DNA from 3 places in the Glutamicibacter sp. NPDC087583 genome. Region 2 is predicted to be linked to each of the others. Evidence: riboswitches for the same ligand, from Rfam matches in the RefSeq annotation. Region 2 holds a riboswitch; each other region holds the start of a gene.
The links. Region 2 has a riboswitch for S-adenosylmethionine ahead of ACIOU9_RS15690 (ABC transporter substrate-binding protein). Riboswitches for the same ligand answer to the same signal wherever they lie in the genome.

Region 1 (9,467 bases), on a different contig from region 2:
AAGCGCTCCAAGACCTCTCGGGTACCTACGGGCAATCCTGGGAGCTGCTCACCGCAGGCGCTTTCATCTCGATGATCATTCCGCTGGCGGTCTTCTTCGCCCTGCAACGGTTCTTCGTGCGGGGATTGCTGGCAGGTGCCACCAAGGGGTAACCCTGGCCTGAAGTGGGAACAAAAGGGTGCCAGTCTGAAATCCCAGACGGGCACCCTGTTGTTCTGCCCCACAGGCAACAAGCCATGGGTAGGCTCTTGGCTAAAGGATTGGAAATACCACGAAGGCGGAGCGCTCATGGCAACCTTGTTGCTTACCAACATTGGACAGCTGACTACGGTTGACGCGAAGGGCCGCGTGTTGGAAGACGCGGCGGTGCTGATCGAGGACGGACTGGTTGCATGGATCGGCAAAATGGCGCATGCACCTGCTGCAGGACACGAGATCGATTTGGGCGGCCGTGCGGTGCTGCCCGGTTGGGTTGATTCCCACAGCCACTTGATTTTCGGCGGCGACCGCGCCGAGGAGTTCGTAGCCCGCATGGCAGGCCAGTCCTATGCCGCTGGAGGCATCGCGGTCACCACATCGGCCACCGGGCAGCTCTCGGACAAGGCGCTGGCCGACCTCGTGGCTGATCGCCGCCGTGAAGCTCTTGCGATGGGCACCACCTGGATGGAAACCAAGACCGGCTACGGACTGGCACTGGAAGAAGAGACCCGGCATTCGGTGCTGGGCAAGCCGCTGGTCGATTCCCTGACTTTCCTGGGCGCTCACCTGGTACCGGCAGGATGGGATGCCGATGACTACACCGATTTGGTCACCGGACCGATGCTGGATGCCGTGGCGGCCTACGTCGACTTCGTGGATGTCTTCTGCGAACGCGGCGCATTCACCGAAGAACAGTCGCGCCGGGTCCTGGACGCCGCAAGGAACAAGGGACTGGCAACCAAGGTCCACGGAAACCAGCTGGGTCCAGGGCCGGGCGTGAAGCTGGCCGTAGAGTTCGGCAGCCACTCGGTAGACCACGTGAATTACCTGGACGAACAGGACCTTCAGGCGCTCGCCGGAAGCTGGGCTGGCTGGGACACGGCAACAAGAACAGGGACTGCGGGCACCGTCGCCACCTGCTTGCCCGCCTGCGACCTGTCGACACGGCAACCGTTGGCACCGGGCCGTGCACTGCTCGATGCAGGCGTGCGAATCGCACTGGCAAGCAACTGCAATCCGGGTACCAGCTACACGAGCAACATGAACTTCTGCGTGGCTACTGCTGTGCTCCAAATGGACCTGACCCTGGCTGAAGCCATCGAGGCGGCAACCTACGGCGGGGCGCTCGCGCTGGGGGTTGCCGACCAAGTGGGATCCATTGAGATCGGCAAGCGCGCGGATCTGCATGTTCTTGACGCTCCAGTTGCTGCGCATCTGGCGTACCGTCCCGGGATGAACCTGACCCACAGCGTGTATCGGGCCGGCAAAGCGATCTAGATCTTTGCAGGAGCCCATTTAAAATCTGTCTGGATCGCGCGCGCCCAGGGAAGGGGATAGGGACGGCAGGAATCCGGCCGCAAGGATTCTTCGGCCCCGAGCCGTGCTGCGGATTGAAGCAGTCCAAGCCGTAAGCAAAACTAGGACGCTGCATTCTGTCCGACTGCTCGATGGAAGCGATGAGAAGCCTTCAATGCCTGCCCCTGCTGGCCACGCAGGTCCGCTACTCCCAATTCCCGACGATTGTTGGCGGCTTCTGGCGAGATCGAGGCAAGCCTCCGTGCCTTCCCGGACCGGTAGCTTCCTAGCGCTGGGGAATTAGCGTCTTGTGCCCGGAGCCATGGGCAATTCTCCCCGCTTGGCTCAGCACAGTTCTGCTTCGGGATGCCCACTGTCCCAATGTCACTGAGAATAAAAGAGGCTTGCCGGCGGCTCGTGGAAACCGATGAAACGGCAGCTTCCCTTGCGAAGTCAGTTGGCTACGAAACAGCGGTCGCATTTAGGCAGCGATTCCAGGCCTTGAAAAGCTTGCCGACTGTTGAATACCTGGCGGCGTTTCGCAAATAGCCACGAGGCTAGGGGGCAGAATGAATATTCCATCTGGGCTCTGGAATCCTGAACGCTGACCGGTGCGTGCGTACACGCTCACCGACCATTGGGAGCCAGAACGGTAGGGAGCCAAATGGCAATCGGCGAATCGCTGCACGAGCTGCAGCGAGGTTCCTTCGCGGAGTTCGTCCTGGTCTTCCGGTCCGCCGTTGGCATGGCGGGTGGTTCCGACAACGAGTACGCCCGTGACGCTGAGCACCTGATCGGCTAAGTTGAATATGCCTCGCAGTTCATCGCGAGAAATGAAAGCAGGCACATTACCGGTCAACAATATGGCGTCGTACGTCCTTGGCAGGTCATGCTCGTCCAATGAGCCCAGGGCCAGCTGGTTCGCCAATAGCTGCCGGAACCAGCTCCCGTCGAATAGCTCTGCAGCTACATCCAGCACTTGGGGTGTGGGATCTATGCCGTAGCCACGGTGTCCCAAGCGGCGCAAGGCGTTGACGGTGTTGCCTACCCCGCAACCGATATCGAGAATTCGTGAATTGCGGCGGCAGAGCATGTCGGTGAAACGGGCGACTACTTCCAAATCAGTGCCGTCAAGGGTCTGAGCACGCATCTTCGCTGCGTATGAATCGTAGTCGGGGCCCATGTCCACAGTTTTGCATAGGAACGAGAGGTGAGCGACTTGTTTGCGCTAGTAGGCAGAAAATATAGCTCCGGATTAGGCATTCATGATAAACAAGACCTATGGCTAATACTGCTTTCAAGGGAACCCCTGTACAGACTATTGGTGATCTGCCGGCCGTTGGCTCGCAGGCTCCAGCTTTCACTCTCACCGACACCGGCCTTGCAGATGTCACCAGCGAATCGCTGGCTGGCCGTCGCGTTGTCCTGAACATCTTCCCGTCGGTTGATACCGGCGTTTGCGCTGCCAGCGTGCGTCGCTTCAACGAATTGGCTGCCGGCCTGGAGAACACGACCGTGGTGTGCGTTTCTGCTGACTTGCCATTCGCACTGGGACGCTTCTGCGGTGCCGAAGACATCGAGAACGTTACCGCTGCTTCGGTCTTTCGTTCCGACTTCGGTTCGGACTATGGCGTGACCCAGGTTGACGGTCCACTGGCTGGCTTGCTGGCCCGTTCGGTTGTTGTCCTGGATGAAGACGGCCAGGTTGTTTACAACCAGATCGTCCCGGAGATCACCACCGAGCCGGACTACGATGCAGCCATCTCAGCACTGAACTAAATATTCCTCGCATCGGAGACGATACGCCGAAATGCCCACCTGAGCATCGTGCTCGGGTGGGCATTTTGCTTTTTCAACGCGTTTGAACAAAATAATGTTTCGCTAAATCCTGATAGACGAAGACATCGGGAGGGATCATCATCAAGTGCTAAGTCGCGTTTGAGGCAATTGATACCGTAAGTTCGTGTCCTTGCAACTCTCTTGCGACGAAAGTGAGCGAACTTGAGTAGCCGTTTAGAGAAATCTCTTCGCGGGCGTTTGCGCCTTCATGGGTGCAGGGAACGCTGATTTCTCCTTTGTCCCGTTTCTCATCGCTTTGCCATGCGATGCTGGACGACATGTCTTCGCCCGAGCATTCGAGCGCAACCTCATAATCGCCGCCGCGGAGCGGTATGGCAAGAGAGATCTTTTGGTCCTTCCTATCAATTTCTGTGCTGATGGCAGCCAGATCATGGTCTTGCAGCAGCATCATCGAATCTGTACCTGGTGGAGGGGGACTGCTGGAATCGCTGACGGAGCAACCTGTGAACGCCATTGAAGTTCCAACGAGGGCAATGAGAGCGAATGCGTTTTTCAGGGTCATATTTTTCCTCGCTTAGGAAGCTACAGTTCGATATCGGATTCTGGTTGGTGAGAATGCTGTCGCGACGGGATGAATGGTTAGCGAGGAGCTCACCTCCTTACCGTCTGCGCAGCGGTGAGGATGCGCGGACCAATCTTGCGCATGAGCTTGCCCATTTTCGGGTTGTCGGTGCGCGAGAGCGTATCCGATAGCCGTTCAAGACTCATCAGGCCCAACCAGATTTTGGCCCGGTATGCTTCCTCTGCGCTGGGAGCAATCAAATCCGCCATTTCCAATCCATGCCACAGGCTCAGGTAAGCGGTGTTCAAAGCCGGGTCCCACGCAGCGGCCAGATCCCAATCCAAGATGCCAACCAGTTTCTCGCCGATCCAGTGCATGTTGTGGCCGGCCAAGTCGCCATGGACTAAGCCCGCAGGAACCTGCGCCAGGATATCGAGCTGGGCCCAGAGCTCGGTAGCAGGCCCTCGCAGTTCCTCGGGCAGCGCATCGAAGCATTGCTGCTGCCTGGCCTGGGTCCATTCGCCACGGAATGAAAACGGTTTGGCCAGATGCTCGCTGATCGGCTCCAGCGGCAGCTCGGCCAAATCCTTGACCAGCTGTCCCAGCACCTTCGGATCCCCGTAATGCGGTTCATGGGCGCTGCCGGGGATGAAAGACATGGCCACGGAGCTGAGTCCGTCGACGTGCAGGATCTCGGAGACCGCCACCGGAATCTGGTAGTTGAGCTGGCCCTCCAGCAAAGAAAGCAGCTTGACGGAACGGGGCATCTGCTCCGTGGCCGCTGGCGTGCGCGCCATGCGAATCACCGCTTGCGGATTGCCAATGACCACCTTGTGGAATTGTCCGCCTTCGTTCACCGCCGCATCTTCCCAGGAAAGATCGGGGCAGAGCTGACGGGCAATCTGCAGTTCTCCAATGGTGGCAGGACGGCTCACTCGCACTCTTCTCGTTCAGCTTGCTGGTGGTCTCAACCTCAGGCTATCGCAGGTTTGCCACGTGGCTGCTCAGTACGCGCACAGCCAGATCAGCCTATGATCGGAAACGTGAACGCTGAACAAGTTAAGCAGACAGCAACCCGCAAGACCCTCAAATTCGAGATCGTCTTGGTTCTTGCCCTGTCGTTGGGACAAAGCGCGGTCTACTCGCTGCTGAGCTTTGCCGACAAGGTCACCCGAGCACCACTGCGCGAGCAGACTACATCGCTGAACAACCCGCTGAGCACCCGCGAGTTCTTTGATTTCTCCTACCAGCTGCTGGACATCTTCTTTGCCTTGGTACCCGTCGTGCTGGCGCTCTACCTGATGAAGCGCACGACCGGACGAACCATCCGGGACATCGGTTTCGATATGCGCAAGCCGGGCAAGGACGCACTGCTCGGGGCGGGGATGTTCTTGGCCATGGGAGTGGGAACGCTGGGCGTCTATGCCGCTGGACGGGCACTGGGCGTCACCACGGCACTGTCAGCAGCGAATCTTGGCGATTATTGGTGGAGCGTCCCAGTGCTTCTGCTGTCGGCTGCACGTCATGCAATCCTCGAAGAAGTGCTGATGCTCGGATTCCTGTTCACCTACGCCAAGAAATTGAAGCTGGGCCTGTGGAGCACCATTATTGGTTCTGCGATGATCCGAGGCAGCTACCACCTGTACCAGGGGGTGGGGCCGATGATCGGCAATATGCTCATGGGCGTCGTCTTCGGCTGGGTATACCAGAAGTACGGGCGGGTGATGCCGCTGGTCATCGCGCATTTCCTGCTCGATGCCATCGGCTTCGTGGGATACGCCTTGGTCGGGCCGGCCATCGGAATCGGCCAGTAGCGCCGGTAAGCTGAGCCAATGCAGATTACCGTGCTGCGCGAGGAGGACCTTCGCCAAGCAGTTGAATTGTGGGAAGCAACTGGGCTGACTCGTCCGTGGAATGATGCGCTCGCCGACGCCCGACGGGCTTTGGCCGAGCCTACTTCCACGGTGCTGTCCATCGTTGAGAACGATCAACTCATGGCTACTGCGATGGTTGGCCATGATGGCCACCGAGGTTGGCTCTACTATGTTGCGGTGGATCCGTGCCGGCAGGGCAACGGCCTGGGAAGGGCGCTGGTGGATGCTGCTGTCCTGTGGCTGCGGGATCGCGGCGTGCCCAAGGTGCAGCTCATGGTCCGCGGGGAGAACTCTGCCGTCATCGATTTCTATGAACGACTGGGCTTCGAAGATCAGCACGTCGTGGTCCTGGGGAAGCGGCTGGACCGGCCTTAAGGAAAAGAAAGTAGGTGGGGACGCCATTGTCCCCGCCTACTTGCGATCTCTGCGGAACTGTTTACAGCACCACGGTTCCGGACTCGGTCTCAAAGGTAACCGACATGATGCCCGGAGTGCCATTCGGCGCTTCATATTGCATGGTGACAGCGCCCAAATTGACGTTCTGCGGCTGGCCCAGCCAATCCAGCACCCGTTCACGCGAGCCGGCGATGGAGATCTGGCTGATGGCGCCGGCAGGTTCCAGCGCCTTGGACGGATGCAGCTCCTCGGATCCTTCATCCCAGGAAATCAGGTACGGGCACTGCGGATCGGCGATCAGGCCCTTGATGCCAATCTGCTGCCAGGTCAGTTCGCGGCCATCAGGGAACTTCCGGTTGCCCGGCACCGACTTGCGGCCCAAGCGGTCCTCGGCACTGGATAGATCCTCCACCGAGACGCACCAGCCCATCCAGCCGCCGCCGAGCTCCGAACGGGCGCGAACCGCCTGTCCGAAGGGTGCCTTGTCGCTGGCCGGGTGGTTCAGGACTTCAACCACCTCCAGGTACTGGCCATGCTTGAGCGGGAAGATGACATTGCGTGTTCCGAATCGTGGATGCACGCCGCCCTTGACGAATTCCAGTCCAAGGGACTCGGAGATTCTTTCAGCGGTTGGCAACAGCCCGTCCGGGCCGCATGCATAACTTACGTGATCTAGCCTCATCATGTGCCCATCATGACAACATGTGATGCGAGTCTCTACTTAGGCACACCTAAGTTCCGTGATGCTATCGAATACTCTGCGATGAACCTGCAATATTCGCGAAATATGACCGATTGAGTCCAATCACCAGCCCTTGCGTTGCAAAAATCTTCGGTTTTCGGGCAAACTGGTACCAGGTCATGAGTCCCAGTAACAAGCCCCGGCTTACTGGGCGGCAACCCTCCAACCGCGGTGGGGTGCCCCGGGTGAAGACCTGGCCCTTGAACGCACAAGGCATCAAGGACAAGCGCGGGTTACCCCTGGAAGTCGTCACGATATGGTGCTTCCTGTCGGTGTCTTTTCAGTGGCGTACCCCCATAGTCATGAAACGCTATTTGGAGGAAACCATGAGCAATAACTGGTCATTTGAAACCCGTCAGATCCACTCCGGCCAGACCCCGGATCCGACGACCGGGGCACGGGCTCTCCCGATTTTCCAAACCACCTCTTTCGTCTTCCCCAGCGCCCAGAGCGCTGCTGCACGTTTCGCGCTGCAGGAACTGGAGCCGATCTACACCCGTATCGGCAACCCGACCACCGACGCGGTGGAAACCCGCATCGCTGACCTGGAGGGCGGCGTTGGAGCACTGCTGCTCTCCTCGGGACAGGCTGCCACCACTTTCGCCATCTTGAATTTGGCCGAAGCCGGCGACCACCTGGTGGCCAGCCCCAGCCTGTACGGCGGAACCCAGAACCTGCTCAAGCACACGCTCAAGCGCCTGGGCATCGAGGTCACCTTCGTTTCCGACCCGGACAACCTGGATGATTGGCGCGCCGCGGTGCGTCCGAACACCAAGGCCTTCTTCGGGGAAACCATCTCCAATCCGCGACAGGACGTCCTGGACATCGAGGGCATCTCGGCGATCGCCCACGAAGCTGGCGTGCCGCTGCTGGTGGACAACACCCTGGCCACCCCGTACTTGATCCGCCCGATCGAGTGGGGCGCGGATATCGTGATCCATTCAGCCACCAAGTTCCTCGGCGGACACGGCAGTGCCATTGCCGGTGTCATCGTGGACTCGGGCAACTTCGACTTCGCCAAGGACGCCGACCGCTTCCCGGGCTTCAACACCCCGGACGAGTCCTACAACGGCCTGGTCTTCGCCCGCGACCTGGGTGTCAACGGCATCCTGGGCGCCAATCTGGCCTACATCCTCAAGGCCCGCGTGCAGTTGCTGCGCGATTTGGGTTCCTCGGTTGCGCCGTTCAACGCGTTCTTGATCGCACAGGGCCTGGAAACCTTGTCGCTGCGCATTGAACGCCACGGCCAGAATGCCGTAGAAGTTGCCAACTGGCTCGAAGCCCGCGAGGAAGTGCAGAAGGTCGCCTACGCAGGCCTGAAGTCCTCGCCTTGGCATGAGCGTGCGCAGAAGTACAGCGATCAGGGCGCCGGCTCGATCATCGCGTTCGAACTGGAGGGCGGTTCGGAAGCCGGCCAGGCCTTCGTGGACGCACTGGTATTGCACTCCAATGTCGCGAACATCGGCGACGTGCGCTCATTGGTCATCCACCCGGCCTCCACCACCCACGCCCAGCTCTCCGAAGCTGAGCAGGTTGCGGCCGGCGTGAGCCCGGGACTGGTGCGGCTGAGCGTTGGACTGGAGAATATCAAGGATATTCTGGCCGATCTGGAACTGGGCTTCCAAGCAGTTGCAGCCCTCGAGAACAAGGAACTGCAGGAAACCCTCTAGGCATGGCATCCATTGTGACTACTGAAGATACTCTGCGCGCCGAAGAGCTCGCCGGCGGGCAAGACGGCATTTTGCGCCGTAAGTCCGTGGGGGAGCACCACTTCGAATTCGGTGGATTCCTTCCGGACGTGGTGCTGGCCTATGAAACGTGGGGGACGCTAGCAGCTGATGGCTCCAACGCGGTGCTGGTGATGCATGCGCTCACCGGTGACGCCCACGTTGCGCAAGGCGATTCGCAAAGCGCCGGCTGGTGGGAAGAGCTCGTAGGCCCCGGCGCCACGGTTGACACCAATGAGTACTTTGTCGTGTCCATCAACATGGTGGGTGGTTGCAATGGTTCCACCGGCCCCTCGTCCTTGGGCGACCAGGGCCTGCCCTACGGTTCGAGCTTTCCCTTCGTCACCATCAAGGACTCGGTGCGCCTTGAAGCGCGGCTGGCCAAGAAACTGGGAATTGATTCCTGGCATGCGGTCATTGGCGGTTCGATGGGCGGTGCGCGCGCGTTGGAATACGCCGTCGAGTTCCCCGACCAGGTCAAGAATCTCGTAGTGATGGCCTCGAGCGCGCAGGCGACTGCCGAGCAAATTGCCTTTGCACAGGTGCAAACCCAATCCATCCGGTTGGACCCGCACTTCTGCAATGGCGACTACTACGGCAACGATGCCCGCCCGGACGCCGGTCTTGGCTTGGCTCGCCGCCTGGCCCACATCACCTATCGTTCCGAGGCCGAGCTTGAAACCCGTTTCTCGCGCAACCCGCAGGATGGCGAGAAGCCGACGGGTCTGCTCGAGGGGCCTCGCGGGCGGTACCAGGTGGAAAGCTATCTTGACCATCAGGCCAGCAAGCTGGTGAATCGTTTCGACGCCAACAGCTACCTGGTGCTCACCGAGGCGCTGATGAGCCATGATGTGGCTCGCGGCCATGAATCC
Region 2 (9,467 bases):
CTGCGCTGTACGCTTCGCACGCCAAGCGCTATCACCCAGGCGGTAGTTGACCATTGGCTCAGCGATGATCGAGCCGATTGCCTGGCGGGGGTCAAGTGCCGAGTCAGGGTTCTGGTAGACCAATTGCGCTTCCCGCCACAGATCATAGCGCTGCTTGCCGCTGATGCCGGCAACTTCTTTTCCGTTGACCAACACCGAACCTTCGGTGGCTGGGTGCATTCCCATGATGATTTTGGCTGTAGTGGATTTTCCTGAACCCGATTCGCCGACCAGCGAGAACGTGGTGCCTCGCTGCACTTCAAAACTGACGTTGGAAAGAACTTGGTGTTCGTCGCGGCCTTTGCCGAAGACCTTGCTGAGGCCATCCACAGTGATTGCCATATCCTCCGAGTCTGAAGGTTGCTGTCGATCCTGATGCGCATAGGCCTGATCGAGCAGTGCCTTGGTATATGGTTCGGTGCTTTGCGCTACCAACGCTGGAACGCTGCGGTCCTCCAGGATCCGGCCAGAATTCATCACCAGTACGCGGTCCGCAATGTCAGTCGCAACAGCAAGATCATGGGTGACAAAGAGGACTGTGGTTCCCCTCTGGCGTGCCAGTGACACGAAAACTTCCAATACCGTGCGTTGCACGGTGACGTCCAAGGCGCTGGTTGGTTCATCAGCGATGAGCAGCTGAGGGTTCAAGGCAAAGGCAATCGCAATCAGCACGCGCTGCTTCAGGCCACCAGAGAGTTCGTGCGGGTATTGGTCCAGTCGGCTTTCCGCACGGTCGATATCAACGCTCTCCATCAGCTCAATTGCCTTGGAACGCCATTGCGCCTTGGGAACTGAACGTGACGGATGCAAACGGAAGACTTCAATGATCTGAGAGCCAATGGTCTTCACCGGATCCAGAGAAGCACCAGGATCCTGTGGAACTAATCCAATGCCTGCGCCACGAATCGCACGCCAATCGGCCATGGAAAGATTAGTGACTTCTGTACCGCCGAAACGCACGCTTCCCTTGACCTTCGCGCTTTGCGGCAATAAACCGATGAGTGTCTTGGCCAGGGTGGATTTGCCCGAGCCGGATTCACCAACAATGGCAATGATCTGCCCCGCGGGGACTTCCAAATTGATATTGTCAGCAGCTACTGTGCCCTGGTCGTACTGGACCGTTAGATCTTCAATGCGGATCGCTGCTGAAGAAGCGTCGTTCGTTGCGTTCATGGTCTTGTCCGTTCATCAAAGAGTAGGGCTAGAAGCGGAATGCCTTGTTGATGGCACGTCCCAGTACTGCTGTCAGCATTACCGCCGCCACGATAACCAATCCCGGCAAAGTGGTCAGCCACCATGCCACCGAAAGATACTGGCGTCCTTCGGAAATCAGCAGTCCCCATTCAGGGGTCGGCGGTGGCGAGCCGAAGCCCAGGAACCCCAAACCGGAAATTGCAAGAATCGCAGCACCCAGATCTACAGCCAGCAAGGAGAGAACCGGACCGATGATGTGCGGGATGATGTGGCGACGTAGCACAGTGAAGTATTTGCCGCCGCTCATCAAGGCCGCCTGCACGAAATCGCGTGATCGGACCCTGAGCACTTCAGTGCGCACGAGGCGAGCGAATGCCGCGATCGAAGCGATACCCACACCTAGGCCCAAGGACAGCGGTCCCGGTTCAGTTGCGGTAACCAGAATCAGCGCGATCAGGAAGGCAGGAACTGCCAGGACAACATCGACAAAGCGCATTGCAACGGTGTCTGCGAACCGTCCGGCGGTCGCCGCCAGCAGTCCGAGGACCGAACCCACTACGCTTCCAACCAAGCAAGCCAGACCGGCGGTCAGCAGTGTCTGGTGAGTTCCGTAGACAACTCGGCTGTATACGTCACGCCCCAGATGATCTGTTCCGAACAGGTGCTCCGCATTTGGCGCTAGCAGTTTGTCAGCCGGCACACCCGTAATTGGGTCTTGTCCAGTAAAGAACGAAGGGAAGAAAGCCCACGCCGCAAATAAGAACAGCGGAATGAGAACCCACCAGGCAGCTAACCAGCGTACTGCTGGATTACGTTGACTGGTTACAGTGCTGGTTGGAACTTGGCGCTGATCTTCATTGGCCACTGATCCAATGTGCTTGGTCAAGAGAGTCATTAGTCCTTCTTTCCTTATGCAACCAGCGAGCGGGTTGACCTGCTTGTCGAAGCGACGATTCGCGGATCAATCTGAGGGTGGATGAGATCTACCAGCAAGTTGACCCCCGTGAAGACAATGGCTGTCAGAAGCACCAGTCCTTGGACCAATGGGATATCCTGCGCGGTAACTGACTGCAAGATCAGCTGGCCTAATCCTGCACGCGAAAACACCGTCTCCGTGATAACCGAACCAGCAAGCAGAGCGCCAATGGTGATACCCGCAATGGCTAGTGCGGCAGGGGCCGCGTTCTTCAAGGTGTGCCTGTAGAAGATCCACGCTTCGCTGGCGCCTTTGGCTCTCAGCACGTCGATGAATGGCTGCCTATTAACTTCCTGCACGCTTTTGATTAGCACCTGGGCGATCGGAGCGCTCAGGTGCACGGCGAGTACGAAGATAGGCACTGCCAGCGACATGAATGAGCCGTCCGGGAACAGTGACATCACTCCGAGCTGCACTGCCAGCAGCTGCAGGAGCACCAGGCCCAACCAGAAAACAGGAATGGACACCATTAGCGGTGGCAGATTCAGCAGCGTCTTGCGCAGTTTTTCGCCCTTGGACAGGCTCGCCGCTGAGGCGATGATCAGGGCGAATACCACCGACAAAACGAATGCGCTGCCAGCCAGAATCAGGGTGGATCCAGCTACTTCACCGATTCGATTCGCTACTTCCGAACCGCTGGACAAGGAATATCCGAGATCTCCGCGAAGCAATCCCAGCAGCTGCGTGAAGTACTGCACGAAGACCGGCTGGTCGTATCCGTAGTACGCCTTCATCTGTGCAATGGTGGCCGGATCCGCGGCTGAGTCAGTGCTCAGGAAGATCGTGACCGGGTCATTCGGCAAGGCCTGCACAGCGATGAAAACCGCCGTGTAGGCCAGCCAAATGACCAATATTGCCTGTCCCAATCGTTTTGCGATGTAAATGCCCATGAGCTCGGTTCCTAGCCGTCGTTCTTCCAAGCACCTTGGAAGATTGGTGCGGTACCGGAAGTGAATTCAACGTTGGCGGAGTTATTGGCCCCATAGACCTGAACTTCGTCCCAAAGAATCAAGGTCAAGGCTTGGTCAAGCACCAGGGTACGCTGTTCTTCTTCCACCAACTTCAGGTGCTCTTCTTCGGTGGTTGCTGACTGCTCTTCGGCGAAAAGCTTGTTCAGTTCAGGATCGGCGCGAAGTGTCTGATTGTTGTTCGCAGTTGCGTAGACCGGGCCCAGTCCGCCGTATGCGAACTGGCGGGTGCCGAAGAACTCCACTTTGTCGTCGACAAGCGCGTTGGTCAGGAAAGTATTGTCCGCCGCGCGGTTGACCAGCTGGACGCCAATCTCTCGCCATTGCTGTTCAATCAGTTCGAACGCTGGCTTGATGACCACGGAGTTATTGGAGGTGGAGACCGTTACTTCCAGTTTCTTTCCGTCCTTCTCGCGAATGCCATCCGCGCCCGGCTTCCAACCGGCTTCATCCAATAATTGCTTGGCCTTTTCTGGGTTGTACGCCAGTTCGGAAGATAGGTCTACGAAACCTGGAGCCTTATGGTTCAGGATCGATCCGGAGATGACGTAGCTATCCGAGAGAACGGTTTCCTTAATGGCCTGGCGGTCGATTGCAATCTGCAGCGCTTGGCGGACTTTGACGTCTTCAAGCTTTCCCGAGCCAACACGTACTGCTGCGTGGTTGGTGGTCAGGTCTACGCCTTCAGCAGCTAACACCTTGCCACCGTTGGTACCCAGCACTTGTTCATCCACCGGTTGCAAGCCTCGGACGAGATCTACCTGCGCGGACTGAACTGCCCCGGCACGGCTAGCTACCTCAGGAAGGTATTTGATAACCAAGGTATCCAGGTATGCATCGCCCTGGTTAGAGGCAGATTCTGGTGCCCAAGCGTAGTCATCGCGGCTGGTGAAAACCACTTCTTCATCAGGCTTTTCCGATTCAAAGACAAACGGTCCGGAACCAACAATCTTGGAGATCGAGGACTGCGCGGCGTTATCCAGTTCAAGGGTTTTCGGGGACACCAATCCAGCAGTTACTGAAGAAGTCGCCCGAAGGAAATTGGCATCCGGACGCTTGAGCGTGACCTTGACCTTGTTGTCCCCAACGACCTCTGCCGACTTGTAGGCGGCAAAGTCAACGTTCGGTGCAATCTGAGCTTCCTTGATGCCCTGACCCAGCGCGTCCAGGTTCAGTTTCACGGCTTTGGCATCCAGTTTGGATCCGTCTGAGAAGGTGACTCCGTCGCGAATGGTGAACGTGAACTCGGTCTTGGCATCGTTGGCTTCGAATCCGCTGGCGATCCAGCCAACCAGCTTGCCAGCTTCCACGTCGTAGTAGGTCAGGCGATCAAGGACGGAATTCAGTACGTTGGCCTTCTCATAGAAACGCGCTGCCTGAGTCTGCCAATTGTTGATGGGGGTAACTTCAGCAAAAGTGAAGGTACCGCCTTCTACTGGTTCCCCTGGATCGGCTGCTGCTTCAGCGGCGCCAGTAGTATTGGCGTTGTTTCCGCATGCAGTGAGTGACAAGCCCAGAACGGCAAGGATTGCAGTGGCCTTCAGGCCAAAATGTGCTGTACGCATGGTTACAGATGTCCTCTCGGTTGGTGCCCCGAGGATTACGCATAGATTCCCTGTACGTTCTGCCTTGATTCCGGGACTACCCACGGCGAGTTTCTTCCGGCAGACCGTTGAGAAATTTAGCAATCTCCATCGGTCCTGGCCTTAGCACCGCTCCCGTTTACGGGTGGTTGCTGCGACTTCAACGAGCCAGGTCTCTCGGTCGCTCTGGATGGGGTGTCCGGCTGTACCGGCCGAACAGTTCAAGTCTGCAACCCCTGAATTCAGCAGACAAGCGTTACGTAAGCAGGGGTCATGAAGTCGCAGAACGCGTCCTGAAACAGCCGATACACGTCATGCTGCGCGTCATAAAATGCAATGCGCCGGACATAAAACGCTTTGTGACGCCAACTGTGGACAGATCCATGCGAATCCTTGCTTAATCGGCATTCCCATTCGATGGTTCCGGGAATTACCTCACGTCCTCGCCGGTTGTAGCAGATGCAGACCAACGAGAGGACCCCATGAAGATCGCAATTACCGGTGCCACCGGACAGCTTGGAAATCTAGTCATCGACGCGCTGCTTGCGCGCGGGGCGAATGCCGCTGATCTGGTCGCCATTGGCCGCTCCGAGCAGAAGCTGGAACCACTGGCAGGCAAAGGCCTGGAAACCCGCGTTGCCGATTACAACGCCCAGCCAACTCTCGTGTCCGCACTCGAAGGCATAGACAAGCTGCTGCTGATTTCGGCCAGCGAGGTGGGCCAGCGCGTTGCCCAGCATGAGAACGTCATCAACGCGGCCAAGCACGTGGATGTCTCGCTGATCGCCTACACCTCAATTGCCAACGCCCTGTCCGGCGGCATGAAGCTCGCCGACGAGCACATCGCCACCGAACGGCTGCTGGCCGGATCCGGCATCGACTACGTGCTGTTGCGCAATGGATGGTACATCGAGAACTACACCGACCAGCTGATGGGCTACCTCAACAGCGGCACGGTGCTCGGTGCCGCCGGCGATGGCAAGATCAGCGCTGCCGCCCGTGCAGACTATGCGGATGCCGCTGCGGCCGTGCTGCTTTCCGAGGAGGACCAGAACGGCAGGATCTACGAGCTGGGCAGCGATAAGCCATTCACCCTCGCCCAGCTTGCTGGCGCGGTTGGCGCTGCCGCCGGCCAGGACATCGCCTACCAGGAAATGGATCCAGGGCAACTGGAAAAGATCTACGCTGATGCCGGCGTCCCCGGACCGTTCGCGCACATCCTCGTCGATACCGACATGCGCATTCGAGAAGGAGCGCTGGAAGTGGACTCCGGGGAGCTGGCTCAGCTGATCGGCCGCGCCCCGGCTTCCTTGGGCAAAGTCATCAAGGACAACCTGGACAAGTAGCCCAGGTGCACTAGGGTTCCAGCGGGCAGGCATTGGCGGCGATCGAGGCCGCGGTGCCTGCCCGCCGCTTTAACGCGTCACAACCCGGAATATTCGCGCGGCAATGCCGAAATTGCCGCGCAAACCCATGGTGCTGCGTGTCACAACCGCGCGGCGAGTTCCCGCTCCCGTAAATTTGCGCATACTTCATCCCCACCTGCAGAGGAGATCAAAGCATGCCACGAGTACGTTTAAGATCAGTTGCCTGCGCGGCAGCCATCGCCTTGGGCCTGGGAGCTTTCTCAGCGCTTCCGGCGAGCGCCGAACCACGGCACACCCAGAAGGACCCGACCGCCATCGGCACTGGAGGCGCAGTCTCGTCGGTCGATCCGGAAGCCACCGCTGCCGGCATCGAAATCCTGCGCAAGGGAGGCAACGCTGTCGATGCGGCTGTGGCAACCGCGGCGGCACTGGGCGTCACCGAACCCTATAGCGCAGGCATTGGCGGCGGCGGATACTTCATGCACTACGATGCGAAGTCGGGCAAGGTCAGCACCATCGACGGCCGCGAAACCGCACCGGCAGGCATTGCGCATGATGCATTCATCGATCCTGAAACCGGCGAGCCGTATAACTTCACCCCGGAACTGGTCACCAGTGGCGTGTCCGTGGGCGTGCCCGGGACCTTGGCCACGTGGCAGCGCGCACTGGATAATTGGGGTTCGCAGAACCTGAAACAGGTTCTGCGGCCGGCAACCCAGATCGCTTCACGCGGCTTTGTCATTGATGAGACGTTCCGTGAACAGACCCTGGATAACAAGGAACGATTCGCCGCGTTCACCTCCACGAGCGAATTGTTCTTGCCCGGCGGAGATGCCCCGGAGGTCGGGAGCATTTTCAAGAATCCGGATCTCGCACACACCTACCGGATGCTGGCCAAGCAAGGCCTCCAGGGATTCTATGAGGGCGAATTGGCTGCCGAAATCGCCCTAACGGTGCAGGCTCCGCCAAAGAGCGAAGACACCGCCCTCCCGGTTCCCGCAGGGCAGCTGGGCACTGCCGACCTGGCCGGCTACGAAGTGGTGGAGCAGGCACCAACTAAGGTGGACTACCGGGGCTATGACGTCTTCGGCATGGCTCCTTCGTCCAGTGGCGGAACGACCATCGGCGAATCGCTGAACATTCTGGGCGAGTTCGATTTGCCAGCTATGGAAGCACCCGATGCCTTGCATCATTATTTCGAGGCAACTGCGCTCGCCTACGCTGATCGCGGCAAGTACGTCGGCGACCCCGCTTTCACCAACGTCCCGACCCAGACGCTGACGGACAAATTATTCGGTACGGATCGTGCTTGCGCCATTGATCCGGAGCAGGCTGCAACGAAGCCGGTCGCTCCGGGCGACCTTGAAAACTATGATGGCCAATGCCCCGCTGCCACCAGCGAACCGGTAGAAGAGCAGGATACGGAAAACATCTCCACCACCCATTTGTCGGTCGTGGATCGTTGGGGCAATGCCGTTTCCTACACTTTGACCATCGAACAGACCGGTGGCTCGGGCATGGTGGTTCCCGATCGCGGATTCTTGCTGAACAACGAGCTGACCGATTTCTCCACGGTGTACGACCCGCAGGATCCGAACCGCATTGAACCTGGCAAGCGCCCACGTTCCTCGATGGCTCCAACCATTGTCTTGCAGGACGGCGATCCGGTGCTGGCCATCGGTTCCCCCGGCGGTTCAACCATCATCACCACGGTTCTGCAGACCCTGGTGAACCGCATCGACCTGGGCATGAGCATCAGCGAAGCCATCGCCGCTCCGCGTGCTTCCCAGCGCAATACGGCCGCTGTCACCGCGGAACCGGAGTTTATCGAAGCCCACGGTTCCGCGCTCGAAGCCTTCGGCCACAAGCTCACGCCAGCTGGCGATTCCTTCACTCCGCAGGCGGAAATCGGAGCGGTTGAAGCGGTGGAAATCGCTGCCGATGGCACGCTCACCGCAGCGGCCGAGCCCACGAGGCGCGGCGGCGGTTCAGCCATGGTGCTGAAGCCAACCGAATAGGCCCGCAGGCAGATGGCGGCCCCGGCGACTTCTTCCGAAGTTGCCGGGGCCGCCATTTGCTGCGCTATCAGGCTATGCGCCTAGGCCTGCGCAGCCATCCGGTTGGCGATCTTGTACTGGGCTGCGCGGTGGGTGTCCTTCACGCGGTCTCCCTCGCCGAACATCTTGTGGCGCAGCGAGCCCTCGGTGTATTCGGTCTTGTAGACCCCGCGCGCCTGCAGCTCGGGAACCACGTACTCGACGATGTCCTCGAAGGTGCCCGGTGTGACGGCATAGGCGAGGTTGAAGCCGTCCACGTCGGTGTACTCCACCCAGTCGATGAGCTTCTCGGCTACCTCGGCGCCGGAACCGACGGAGACCGGGCCGAATCCGCCCACGCCGATCCATTCGGCCAGCTGGCGGATGGTCCACGGCTTGCCGGTATCGCCGCTGGCCTTCTTGAAGGTTTCCACCGAGGACTGGATGGCGTTGGACTTCACGTCGTCGCCGATGACATCGTCGGGGCCGTAGACGGACATGTCGATGCCGGTCCAGCCCGACAGCAGTGCGAGCGATCCCTCGATATCCACGTAGGAGCTGTAGTCCTGGAACTTCGCCTGGGCAAGTTCGGTGGTTTCGGCGGTAATGATGGTCTGCATGGCGAAGACCTTGATGTCGTAGCGGCCACGCCCGGCGGCCTCGGCAGCGTCACGGATCTTGCTGACCGCTTCCTTCAGCAGGTCGCGGGTGGGGCAATTGACGAAGATCGCTTCGGCGTTCGACGCGGCGAACTCGGTGCCGCGCTTGGAGGCGCCGGCCTGGTAGATCACCGGGGTGCGCTGGGTGGACGGCTCGGTGATGGCGATGCCCGGAACCTTGAAGTACTTGCCTTCGTGCTCGATCGGGTGCACCTTGGCCGGGTCGGTGTAGACGCCGGTGGCCTTGTTGTTCTGCACCGCGTCGTCTTCCCACGAGCCTTCGAGCAGCTTGTAGACCACCTCGAGGTACTCATCGGCGTGGTTGTAGCGCTCGTCGTGCTCCATCTGGTCTTCCTGGCCCATATTGCGGGCCGCCGATGGCAGGTAGCCGGTGACGACATTCCAGCCCACGCGGCCGTTGGTCAGGTGGTCCAGGGTGGCCAAGCGGCGGGCGAAAGCGTACGGGTGCTCATAGGCGGTACCTGCGGTGACGCCGAAGCCGAGGTTCTCGGTCACAGCGGCCATGGCGGAAACCAGCATCATCGGGTCGTTGACCGGCGCCTGCGCGCCGGAGCCCAGCGGGGTCACGTTGGTGCCCTTGTACACGTCGTAGGTGCCCAGCACGTCGGCAAGGAACAGCCCGTC
Region 3 (9,467 bases), on a different contig from region 2:
TTGTTCCAAGGCTGCTTCCATGCCCGCGTAGGGAACAGCAACTTCCGTGACTTCCTTTTCCTTCACGCCGGCCGCTTCCAATGCCTGGAGCACGGGGATGTCGCCACCGGACTTCACGCCAACTACGCCAATGGTCTTGCCCTTCAGGTCTGCCAGTTCCTTGACCCCGGAATCCTTGGCCACCATGACACCGGAGTTGTCGGCTTCCGGGTCGACCATGCCGTTGCCGCCAATGACCTGGATCGGAACACCTTGGGAGAAAGAGGTGGCGACGTTGATCCACGAGCCGATGGCAACGTTCACGTCACCGGAGACCACCTGGGCCAGCAGGGCGGCGGGGTCGGCGCCATTGACCAATTCAACGTCCAGGCCCTGGTCCTCGAAGTAGCCCTTCTCTTCAGCGATGCGTGCGGTTTCGAACTGGATCGGAGCAATGGCGACGCGCAGCTTCACCGGGCCGTCGGCGCTGGCCTCCTCACTGGATCCGCACGCGGCCAGGGTGCCGATTGCGAGGGCAGAGACTGCGAGGCCGGAGAAGGCCTTCCGTGCAAAACGTCGTTTCGTGACCATGGGGATCTCCTTGAAAGCTTGGTGCCTAGGCGAAGGCTGCGAGTTGTCGACCGGGGTCGGCTCCCGGAAGAAGAAGTACATTGAGCATCAAAATGTATTCCTTGAATCACAATATATCTTTAGTATGATTGTGTGGCAAGACTCACATTCAAAATGATGCCAACGACGAAGCGGGCCGGGCAGACCAGGAGATACATTCCATGACAGCAACAGATCTTTCCGCCGTTCCGCTGGCTCAGCAGCTTCGCGCCGCTTTGGCGGCCACGCCCCTTCCGCTGGTGATCAATGGCCAGGAGGTCGCTGGCTCGGGGGAAAAGCTGCCGGTAACCGATCCCTCCACTGGCCAGCTGCTGACCGAGACGACGGCTGCCACCGCAGCGGACGTCGACCGCGCAGTAGCTGCCGCCCGTGCAGCGTTCGAGTCCGGGCCCTGGGCAGAAATGACCCCGGCAGCACGCCAGCGGGCGCTGCACCGCTTCGCTGACGCATTGGAAGCGAACCTCGATGAATTGGCTACCCTGGAGTCCCTGAACTGCGGGAAGCCCTTCAACGTCGCCCGCTTTGGCGAGCTGCCCGCGGGCATCGAAACCTTGCGCTACTTCGCCGGCTGGGCCACCAAGCTCAACGGCGAAACCCGCGAGATTTCCCTGCCAGGAACCTGGCACGCCTATACCCAGCGCCAAGCCTTGGGCGTGGCCGCACTGATCGTGCCATGGAATGTCCCCTTCACCATTGCGCTGTCCAAGGTGGCTCCGGCGCTGGCGTCCGGTTGCACCGTCGTGCTCAAGCCCGCGGAGCTGACCCCGCTGACCGCCGTGCGCATGGCGCAGATTGCGCTTGAAGCAGGCATCCCGGCCGGTGTGCTGAACGTTGTCCAGGGTTTGGGGCCGGTGGCCGGCCAAGCGCTCGCCGACCATCCGGATGTCGACAAGCTCTCCTTCACCGGATCCACCGCGGTAGGCAAGAAGCTGCTGGCGTCGGCAGCGGGCAATCTCAAGCGGCTGAGCCTTGAGCTGGGCGGCAAATCCCCGGTGGTGATCTATCCCGACGCGGATCTGGACAAGGCCATTCCGGCCGCGGCCATGAGCATCTTCGGCAACTCCGGCCAGGTCTGCGCGGCAGGGTCGCGACTGTATGTCCACGAAGACATCGCAGACCAGGTCATCGAAGGCATCGCCGGATTCGCGAAGAGCCTCAAGCTGGGCGCTGGCCTGGCAGACGGAACCCAGCTGGGCCCGCTGATCTCCCAGGTGCAGCGCGAGCGCGTGCTGGGGTACATCGAGGCGGGCATCGCTGATGGCGCGGAACTCGTTGCCGGTGGCTTGGCCGAAGGCGGAGAAGGATTCTTCGTGCAGCCGACCGTGCTGAAAAATGTCAGTCCGGACATGTCCATCGCCAAGGATGAGATCTTCGGGCCGGTGCTCTCGGTCAGCACCTTCGGCGACGAGGATTCGCTGGCTGAGGTGCTGCGCCGGGCCAACGACACCGACTACGGCCTCAATTCGGTGATCTTCACCCAGGACATTTCCCGCGCGTTGACCTTCGCCAAGAAAATCCAGGCCGGCAACGTCAGGGTGAATACCGGTGCCGGCATGGATGCGAACATGCCGTTCGGCGGATTCAAGCAGTCGGGGTGGGGCGCCGAAAATGGCCGTGAAGGCATCGAGGCCTACACCTCGCTGAAGTCGGTCACCGTCAAGCTCGACTAGCGGCAATGTTCTATTCCGGGACTGCTTTGCGCAGTCCCGGGCCGTTAGGATGAGCTCATGAGCGAAAAGGAGCAACCCCGGCTGGCTAGCGCGTTGGCGCAGAAAGTCGTCGACACGATTGCGCCGACCATCAACCGCAATGTGAACATCATGAATGCTCACGGAGTCATCATTGCTTCTACGGATGCTGCGCGTATCGGTACCCACCACGACGGCAGCGCAGAGGCGATCCGACGCAACGGCATCATCCGTGTCAGCCAGGCCGACGGCTCGGCCGGAACCCAGCCCGGGGTCAATGTGCCACTGGTGCTGAACGACCAGCTCTGCGGCGTTGTGGGCGTGACCGGAGCTCCCCACGAGGTGGAACCGCTGGCCGGCCTGATTGCACTGACCGTTCAATTGCTCTTTGCCCAGGAACGCGAGCACTCTCGCAGCGCGCGGCGCGAGACCGAAGCCCGCGACATTATTTCTGCGTTGATCGCCGGTCGCGTTGCGCCTGAAGTGATCGACCGCTCGCTCGCAGCGCATGGTTTGCGCGGGCCGAAATGCATTGAAGCTTGGCTGCCCCGAAGCGTGGGGGATCCGTCGCTCGAAGAGCCGGCGAAGGATCATCACCGCACGTCATGGGTTAGCCTTTCCGGCGCGTACTGGAGGCTTTGCGCTGCCAGCGAGCCAGCTTTCGCTCCCGAGCGCATGGACCAGGAACGTTTCCTGGTCTCCGCGCCTGTCGAAAAGGCCGAGGATCTCATGGCCGAAACCGAAGTGCTGCGCGTATTGGTGGGCTATCCGGCACTCGTGCCATCCCACACACGGCGCCGCATGTGGAGCCGGGAAATTGCTGTGGCTATCGCCCGCACCCCAGCCCGCAGCCTGGAACATGCAGCTGCTCCAGCGATGCAGCTCAATGAGGAACAAGCCAGAACCCTGCTGGTCGTTGCGACAGCTGCTTCGATGAGCCAAGCGGCCACGGATCTGCATATTCACCGCAATACCTTGGTGCAAAGACTTGAGCGGATAAGCCAGGTCAGCGGCGTCGATATTCGGCGGTCCAGCGAATCCCTGAAACTCCAGCATGCCATCTACGCGAGAGTGGCCTTGGGCCAGCTGCATGTTTTCTAGGCCCTGGAAACGAGGGGAGCTGGCGCCGGGGCTGGGAAGGGTGGGATGTTTGCACACATTGGCTCTTTCGAACCCAGGCAAATATGGTCGTGTGCCCATAGGTATTCGGGGTCACTTTTCCTAGTATTGGCAGGATGATCGATCTTTGCGCCCGAAACCGGGGTGGCACGGTGGCATCTAGCCCAACGGGCAAAGCCTTGAGCGGCTTTGCCGACAGGGCTGGTCCACCCGTTGAGCCATTGCGGGCTGGACGCAGAGAACTACCGATATTGGCAAAGGAGCCAACCCGCCGTGTACGAACTGCTTGTTCTGCTGATCCTTGTTGTGGCCATCGTGATGGTCACAGCACGCCTGAAGATCAGCCCATTTCTCGCCCTCGTTGGCGCCGCTATCCTGGCGGCCTTCGCCTACCGGATTCCGCTGGCCGACGTGGCTTCGACGGTCACCACGGCCTTTGGCAGCACCATGGGAAATATCGGACTGGTGATCCTGTTCGGAACAATGATCGGTGTCATCCTGGAGAAATCCGGCGCCGCGATCTCCATGGCAGATGCGCTGATCAAGGTCCTCGGTACCCGGTTCCCCAACCTGACGCTATCGATTATCGGCTACATCGTTTCCATTCCGGTCTTCTGCGACTCGGGATACGTGGTGCTCAACTCGCTGCGCAAAGCCATCACCCTGCGTACCGGGGTCTCTGGGCTGGCAACTTCCATCGCCCTGATGACCGGCCTGTACGCGACCCACACCATGGTGCCTCCAACTCCGGGCCCGCTGGCCGCAGCCGAAAGCATCGGCGTTGCCGATAACCTGGGCTTGATCATCGCTGTCGGATTGCCCGTTGCGGCCATCTCGGCACTTGCCGGCTTGGCCTACGCCAGCCGCTTCAACAAGTCCCAATGGACCCCGTTGCCAAGCGACGACCACAATGACATCTCCGAACTCGACTATGAGCAGCTGCGTGCAAGCTTCGGAAAATTGCCCAGCCCGGCGCTGGCCTTCATGCCGATCCTGGTTCCGCTGGTGCTGATCTGTGCCGCATCCATTGCGAAGCTGCCCTCGCACCCGATTGGCGAAGGCGCTGCCTTGGAAATCCTTTCCTTCCTGGGGACGCCGGTTATTGCGCTGATCTTCGGCTTGATCTCATCGACTTTTCTTTTGAGCGGTGGCAGCAAGCTGGCGGTCTTCAATGAGCAGATGAACGAAGCTGTACGCACCGCTGCTCCGATCTTGCTGATCACCGGTGCCGGCGCCGGCTTCGGCGCGGTCCTGGCCGCGTCGGATCTGACCACGATTCTTTCGGATTCACTCAGCGGACTGGGCTTGGGCCTGGCTGTGCCATTCCTGATCGCCGCTGCACTGAAGTCCGCCCAGGGCTCGTCCACCGTCTCAATGGTGACCACTTCCGCGCTGGTCGCTCCGATGCTCGGCTCCCTGGGCTTGGGTTCGGAGCTGGGCATGGTGCTATCCGTATTGGCAGTAGGCGCCGGTGCGATGGTTGTCTCGCACGCCAACGACTCCTACTTCTGGGTCGTCTCGCAGCTCAGCCGCATTCCGGTGATCACCGCCTACAAGACCCTGAGCGTGGCTACCGCCATCCAGGGCACCGCGGGGTTCCTGACTGTACTGGTCCTGGGAGCCGTACTGCTTTAGCAGCACGCCTTCCAAGAAAGCAACGGATCGCGCCATCGGCAGATGGCGCGATCCGTTGCTTTAAGCAGTGCTGGATTAGCCCAGGCCTGCCGCCGGGAAGCTCCGCGCGGCCTTATTCGCTGTGGCAGTCGAGATCACCAGCAACGCGATGGCGGCCAGGTAGCCGGTTCCGGTCGCGGCGAAGGCGAAACCGAATTGGCCCAGCAGGCAGAGAACTGCTGCGCTGGCCAATGCCGCCCAACCGGCCCAGGAAGCCGCGGCAAGCAGGGGCGCAGCCTGCTGATGCCCGGCGAGCCAGGCCCCATCGCTGGCCAAGGTGTGGCGCGTCTTGATGCCGATCGCCGCATTGCGAGCGAGCTTCCGGTCCCGTGCCATCGGGGCGAGGAACGCTGCGACCAGCGTTATGCTCAGCAACCCGAACATGAAGGCAATCACGCCTGCTGGATCCACTTGCCGCCTCTTCTGCCGATTGATCTTGAATGGCCATTCTATGCGGTCGCATGGAAGTGCCCTGATCCACGCTGTGTTCCCAATCGATGCCTGCGGGAACGCTCTTGAGATCCAGTTCCGGCATGCCAATTGCGTCATGCGAAGGTCATATGACGTCTTATCCGCCCGTTTTCCGGCAGGGCGAAGGCGCGAAGATGACGTATTTTGTCCTGCTGTTCCTCCGCATGACAGCGCCCTTCCCGAGGACCTGCCAGTAATGCTTGACTCGGAGCACAACCCATCCAGAGCGGCTGAGAGACCTGGCTCCGAGATGCCGCAGCAAGCCTGCACTCCGCAGGTAGTGCTAACGCCAGGTTCGATGGATCCGCAGATTTTCTGCATCCTTCGGAATCCATAGCCCAAGAGGAGAACGAAGATGACTGTACTGGATACCCAATTGCCGCGCGTGCCCTACACCGGCACTGCTGATGAAGCTGAACTGGCTCATTGGCGCGACGTCGCCCAGCAAGTAGCTGACAAGCTGGCGGCTGACGCGCTCGAACGCGACCGAAAGAACGCCCAGCCTTTCGCCGAAGTGCAGCTGCTGCGCGAAGCCGGGTTGCTCAATCTCTTGGTGCCTGCAGAATTCGGCGGAGCCGGAGCCCATTGGGAAACGGCTTTCGAAGCGGTCCGCATACTGGCCGCAGCTGATGGCTCCATCTCGCAGTTGCTGGCTTACCACTACATCAACCAGTCCGGCATTGCGTTCTACGCCCCAGCAGAAGCGCAAGGGGCATGGTGGCAGCGCACCGTGGAAGGTGGCTGGCTCTGGGGCGATTCGGTGAATCCAGTTGATCCGGATTTGACGCTGAGCGCCGAAGGGGACGGCTACCGACTGAATGGAGCCAAGCGATTCTCCACGGGTTCCGGTGTTGGCGAGGTCATCGTCATCAACGCGCTGGTCCAGGGCGGAGAATACGACGGGCAGATTCTCGCGTTGGTTCTGCCACGCGATATCGATGGCTTGGAAATCGTTGACGACTGGGACTACCTGGGACAGCGGCTGAGCGCGTCGAATTCCTTGAAGTTCCACAACGTGCGGCTCGAAGCAGGGGACTTGCTGGGATTCGTCACCGATGAACCGGTCTCCACCCTGCTTACCCCCGGTATCCAGTTGGCCTTCGCCAACTTCTACCTGGGCATCGCCCAGGGAGCACTGGAGCGCGGCAAGCAGATCTTGCTGGGCCGCAAGAACGCCTGGCTGTTCTCGCAGGCAGAGACCTACTCGCAGGACCCGATCTTCCAGCGCACCGTCGGAGAGCTCAAAGCCCGCACCGCAGCAGTGGCGGCGCTGACCGAGAAGCTGGGCCGGAAATTCGATGCCCTGCTCTCGAAGGCCGGGGAAGTCACCCAGCCCGAACGAGCGGCGTTGGCCGTGGAAATTGCTGAAGCCAAGGTGGTCTCCACTGAGGTGGGAGTGGAGGTGGCGAACCGGATCTTCGAGGTGACCGGTTCATCTTCGACTGCGAACTCGGTGGGCCTGGACCTGTACTGGCGCAATGTGCGCACCCATTCGCTGCACGACCCAGTGGACTACAAGAAGATCGAGGTCGGCGCCTACTTCCTGCGCGGAGAGTCCCAGCCGCTCTCGCTGTACACCTAAGAAAACTTCTCCCGGATTGGACTGAACGATGACTGTACTTGCAACTGGCAATCGACTCGCAGGCCTCAAAAACCGCTTCGCACCGCTCTTCGCGCGCATTGCGCAGGGCGCAGCCGAACGCGACCGCACCGGCGAATTGCCCTACCAGCAGGTCGCGGACCTGGCCGCTGCCGGCTTTGGTGCGGTTCGGGTCCCGGAATCGCACGGGGGTGCCGGTGCTACGCTGCCCGAACTCTTCGAGCTCTTCGTGGATCTCGCGGCGGCGGATTCCAATATTGCCCAAGCGCTGCGCGCGCACTTCGCCTTCGTCGAGGACCGTCTGGTTGCGGCCCCCGGTCCGGGGCGCGACAAGTGGCTGGCCCGCTTCGTGGCGGGAGAACTGGTGGGCAACTCCTGGACCGAGGTCGGCACCGTCAAGGTCGGGGACGTGATCACCAAGGTCACCCCGGACGGCGAGGGAGGATTCAAGATCAACGGCACCAAGTACTACTCCACCGGCTCGATCTTCGCCGACTGGCTGGATACCTACGCAGAGCGCACCGACACCGGAAAGCGCGTGATCGCCGCAGTCAACCGCCACCAGCCCGGCGTCGAGCTGGCCGATGACTGGGATGGCTTCGGCCAGCGCACCACGGGTACCGGCACCTCCACCTTCACCGATGCGATTGTCGCCGAAGAAGACCTCATCGACTTCGATACGCGTTTCAAGTACCAGACAGCTTTCTACCAGCAGGTGCTGCTCGCTGTTCTGGCCGGCTCCGCCAAAGCAGCCGAGCGCGACTTCGCCGCCGAGCTGAAGGCGCGCAAGCGGACCTTCAGCCATGCCGCGGCCAATCTGGCGGCCGAAGACCCGCAGCTGCTGCAGGTGATCGGCGAGGTCTCCGCGGCGGCCTTCGCTGCCGCGGCAACGGTGGAACGAGTGTCGACGGCATTGCAGGGAGCCTATGAAACTGCGCAGGCGCTGCACACCGGCGAGGTGACCGGGGAAGAGGACGAAGCAGCCAACGATGCGGCAGAGCAGGCCAGCGCCCAGGCGCAGGTGGTGCTCACGCCATTGGTCCTCAACGCAATCACCCACGCTTTCGATGCGCTGGCCGCCAGCGCCACGAGCGTTACCAAGAACCTGGACCGGCACTGGCGCAATGCCCGTACCGCCGGCAACCACAACCCCTGGGTGTTCAAGGCGAGGTTGATTGGCGACCTGGCGGTCAATGGCACCGAGCTTCCGCGCGTGTGGGCGATTGGTGCATCAAAGTAGATTCCTTGGTCTTGCGAGCCCAGCATCCTTTGCCGGTGCTGGGCTCAAGGCCGTCGGCCCGGGGCAATTGATCGACCATCGTTCCAGTCGCCTGACGGATAGCTGCCGGCCTTGGCCCTAGCGCACCTGGGTAACCGTGCCACTTGCGATATGGAAGATATCCAAGTCGCGGGGCACGAAGAGGCCGCCAGAGAACTGTTTCGAAGCCCGCTGCCAAACTTCCATTCCAGATCCAGCGGGAACCAAATGATGCAGCGCCAAGTTCCGTGCTCCAGCCCGCTGGGCGATTCGACCTGCGTCTTCTGCGGTGGTGTGCGCGCGCCGATGATGTCCCATGCTCGCTTCCAGTTCGGAGGATGAAGCATGCGGGTAGCTACGAGCGATGGCCTCCAGATCAATAGCTTCATGGAACAGCAAGTCGCAGCCTTGGGACAGGCGCGCAAGATTTGCGCTTGGCGCTGTATCGCCGGAAACCACGACCGATCCATATCTCGAATCAAAGCGGAATGCGAATGCCGGAGCGATAGGTTGGTGCTGGACCAGGATAGCGCTAATTTTTACATGCCGATCAGCGTATATTTCAAAAGGCTCCATGTCCGGATGGTTGTTGTGGTTGGGGTGGAAGCCTGTGCTGGCGGGAATCTCGATATCTACGCCATGGAAAATATCCGAAATATCAGGTGCCGCCGAATCCCGTCGGCGATCGTTGAGATCTGTCGCATGGGCGCGCAGCAGCAAGTTGACCATGGCGTTGGTCCCGGGTGTGGGCGACTGCGGAAATATGGCTTCCGGCTCTTCGGCCGCTGTCTGCATCGAGGGCAGCACTCCTAGATCACCCGGTCCGAAAACAGGAACCTGCCGACCCTCGGTGCCGCGGAACCCAAGGCCGCCCAGGACCATGACAGAATTCAGGTCAATGACGTGGTCTGAATGCTGATGGGTAATGAAAATTCCGCGCAGGGCAGTGGGGTGAATCCCGATCTCAGCCAGGCCCAAACCGACGCCATGGCCGCAATCCACCAAGTAAGCGTGGCCGTCCACAACGATCGCGGTAGAAATTCCGCGA

Region 1: linked by a shared signal. The riboswitch ahead of ACIOU9_RS07375 (bifunctional o-acetylhomoserine/o-acetylserine sulfhydrylase) and the one ahead of ACIOU9_RS15690 (ABC transporter substrate-binding protein) in region 2 are both predicted to bind S-adenosylmethionine.
Region 3: linked by a shared signal. The riboswitch ahead of ACIOU9_RS12860 (acyl-CoA dehydrogenase family protein) and the one ahead of ACIOU9_RS15690 (ABC transporter substrate-binding protein) in region 2 are both predicted to bind S-adenosylmethionine.

What each region holds. Positions count from the first base shown of each region.
Region 1 is NZ_JBIUWY010000002.1:256,444-265,910, reverse strand. Features, by position in the region: gene ACIOU9_RS07420 (carbohydrate ABC transporter permease) at 1-152, shown strand, start outside; gene hutI (imidazolonepropionase) at 289-1,476, shown strand; gene ACIOU9_RS07410 (class I SAM-dependent methyltransferase) at 1,976-2,677, opposite strand; gene tpx (thiol peroxidase) at 2,776-3,273, shown strand; gene ACIOU9_RS07400 (hypothetical protein) at 3,422-3,856, opposite strand; gene ACIOU9_RS07395 (phosphotransferase family protein) at 3,946-4,791, opposite strand; gene ACIOU9_RS07390 (CPBP family intramembrane glutamic endopeptidase) at 4,888-5,670, shown strand; gene ACIOU9_RS07385 (GNAT family acetyltransferase) at 5,689-6,105, shown strand; gene ACIOU9_RS07380 (VOC family protein) at 6,167-6,811, opposite strand; SAM riboswitch class IV at 6,984-7,103, shown strand; gene ACIOU9_RS07375 (bifunctional o-acetylhomoserine/o-acetylserine sulfhydrylase) at 7,195-8,538, shown strand; gene ACIOU9_RS07370 (homoserine O-acetyltransferase) at 8,541-9,467, shown strand, end outside.
Region 2 is NZ_JBIUWY010000007.1:99,770-109,236, reverse strand. Features, by position in the region: gene ACIOU9_RS15705 (ABC transporter ATP-binding protein) at 1-1,212, opposite strand, end outside; gene ACIOU9_RS15700 (ABC transporter permease) at 1,241-2,128, opposite strand; gene ACIOU9_RS15695 (ABC transporter permease) at 2,143-3,099, opposite strand; gene ACIOU9_RS15690 (ABC transporter substrate-binding protein) at 3,111-4,742, opposite strand; SAM riboswitch class I at 4,866-4,957, opposite strand; gene ACIOU9_RS15685 (NAD(P)H-binding protein) at 5,243-6,106, shown strand; gene ggt (gamma-glutamyltransferase) at 6,322-8,145, shown strand; gene ACIOU9_RS15675 (LLM class flavin-dependent oxidoreductase) at 8,226-9,467, opposite strand, start outside.
Region 3 is NZ_JBIUWY010000004.1:291,378-300,844, forward strand. Features, by position in the region: gene ACIOU9_RS12835 (ABC transporter substrate-binding protein) at 1-570, opposite strand, end outside; gene ACIOU9_RS12840 (aldehyde dehydrogenase family protein) at 771-2,279, shown strand; gene ACIOU9_RS12845 (CdaR family transcriptional regulator) at 2,337-3,398, shown strand; gene ACIOU9_RS12850 (GntP family permease) at 3,690-5,051, shown strand; gene ACIOU9_RS12855 (SdpI family protein) at 5,127-5,501, opposite strand; SAM riboswitch class I at 5,776-5,866, shown strand; gene ACIOU9_RS12860 (acyl-CoA dehydrogenase family protein) at 5,917-7,143, shown strand; gene ACIOU9_RS12865 (acyl-CoA dehydrogenase family protein) at 7,172-8,401, shown strand; gene ACIOU9_RS12870 (MBL fold metallo-hydrolase) at 8,519-9,467, opposite strand, start outside.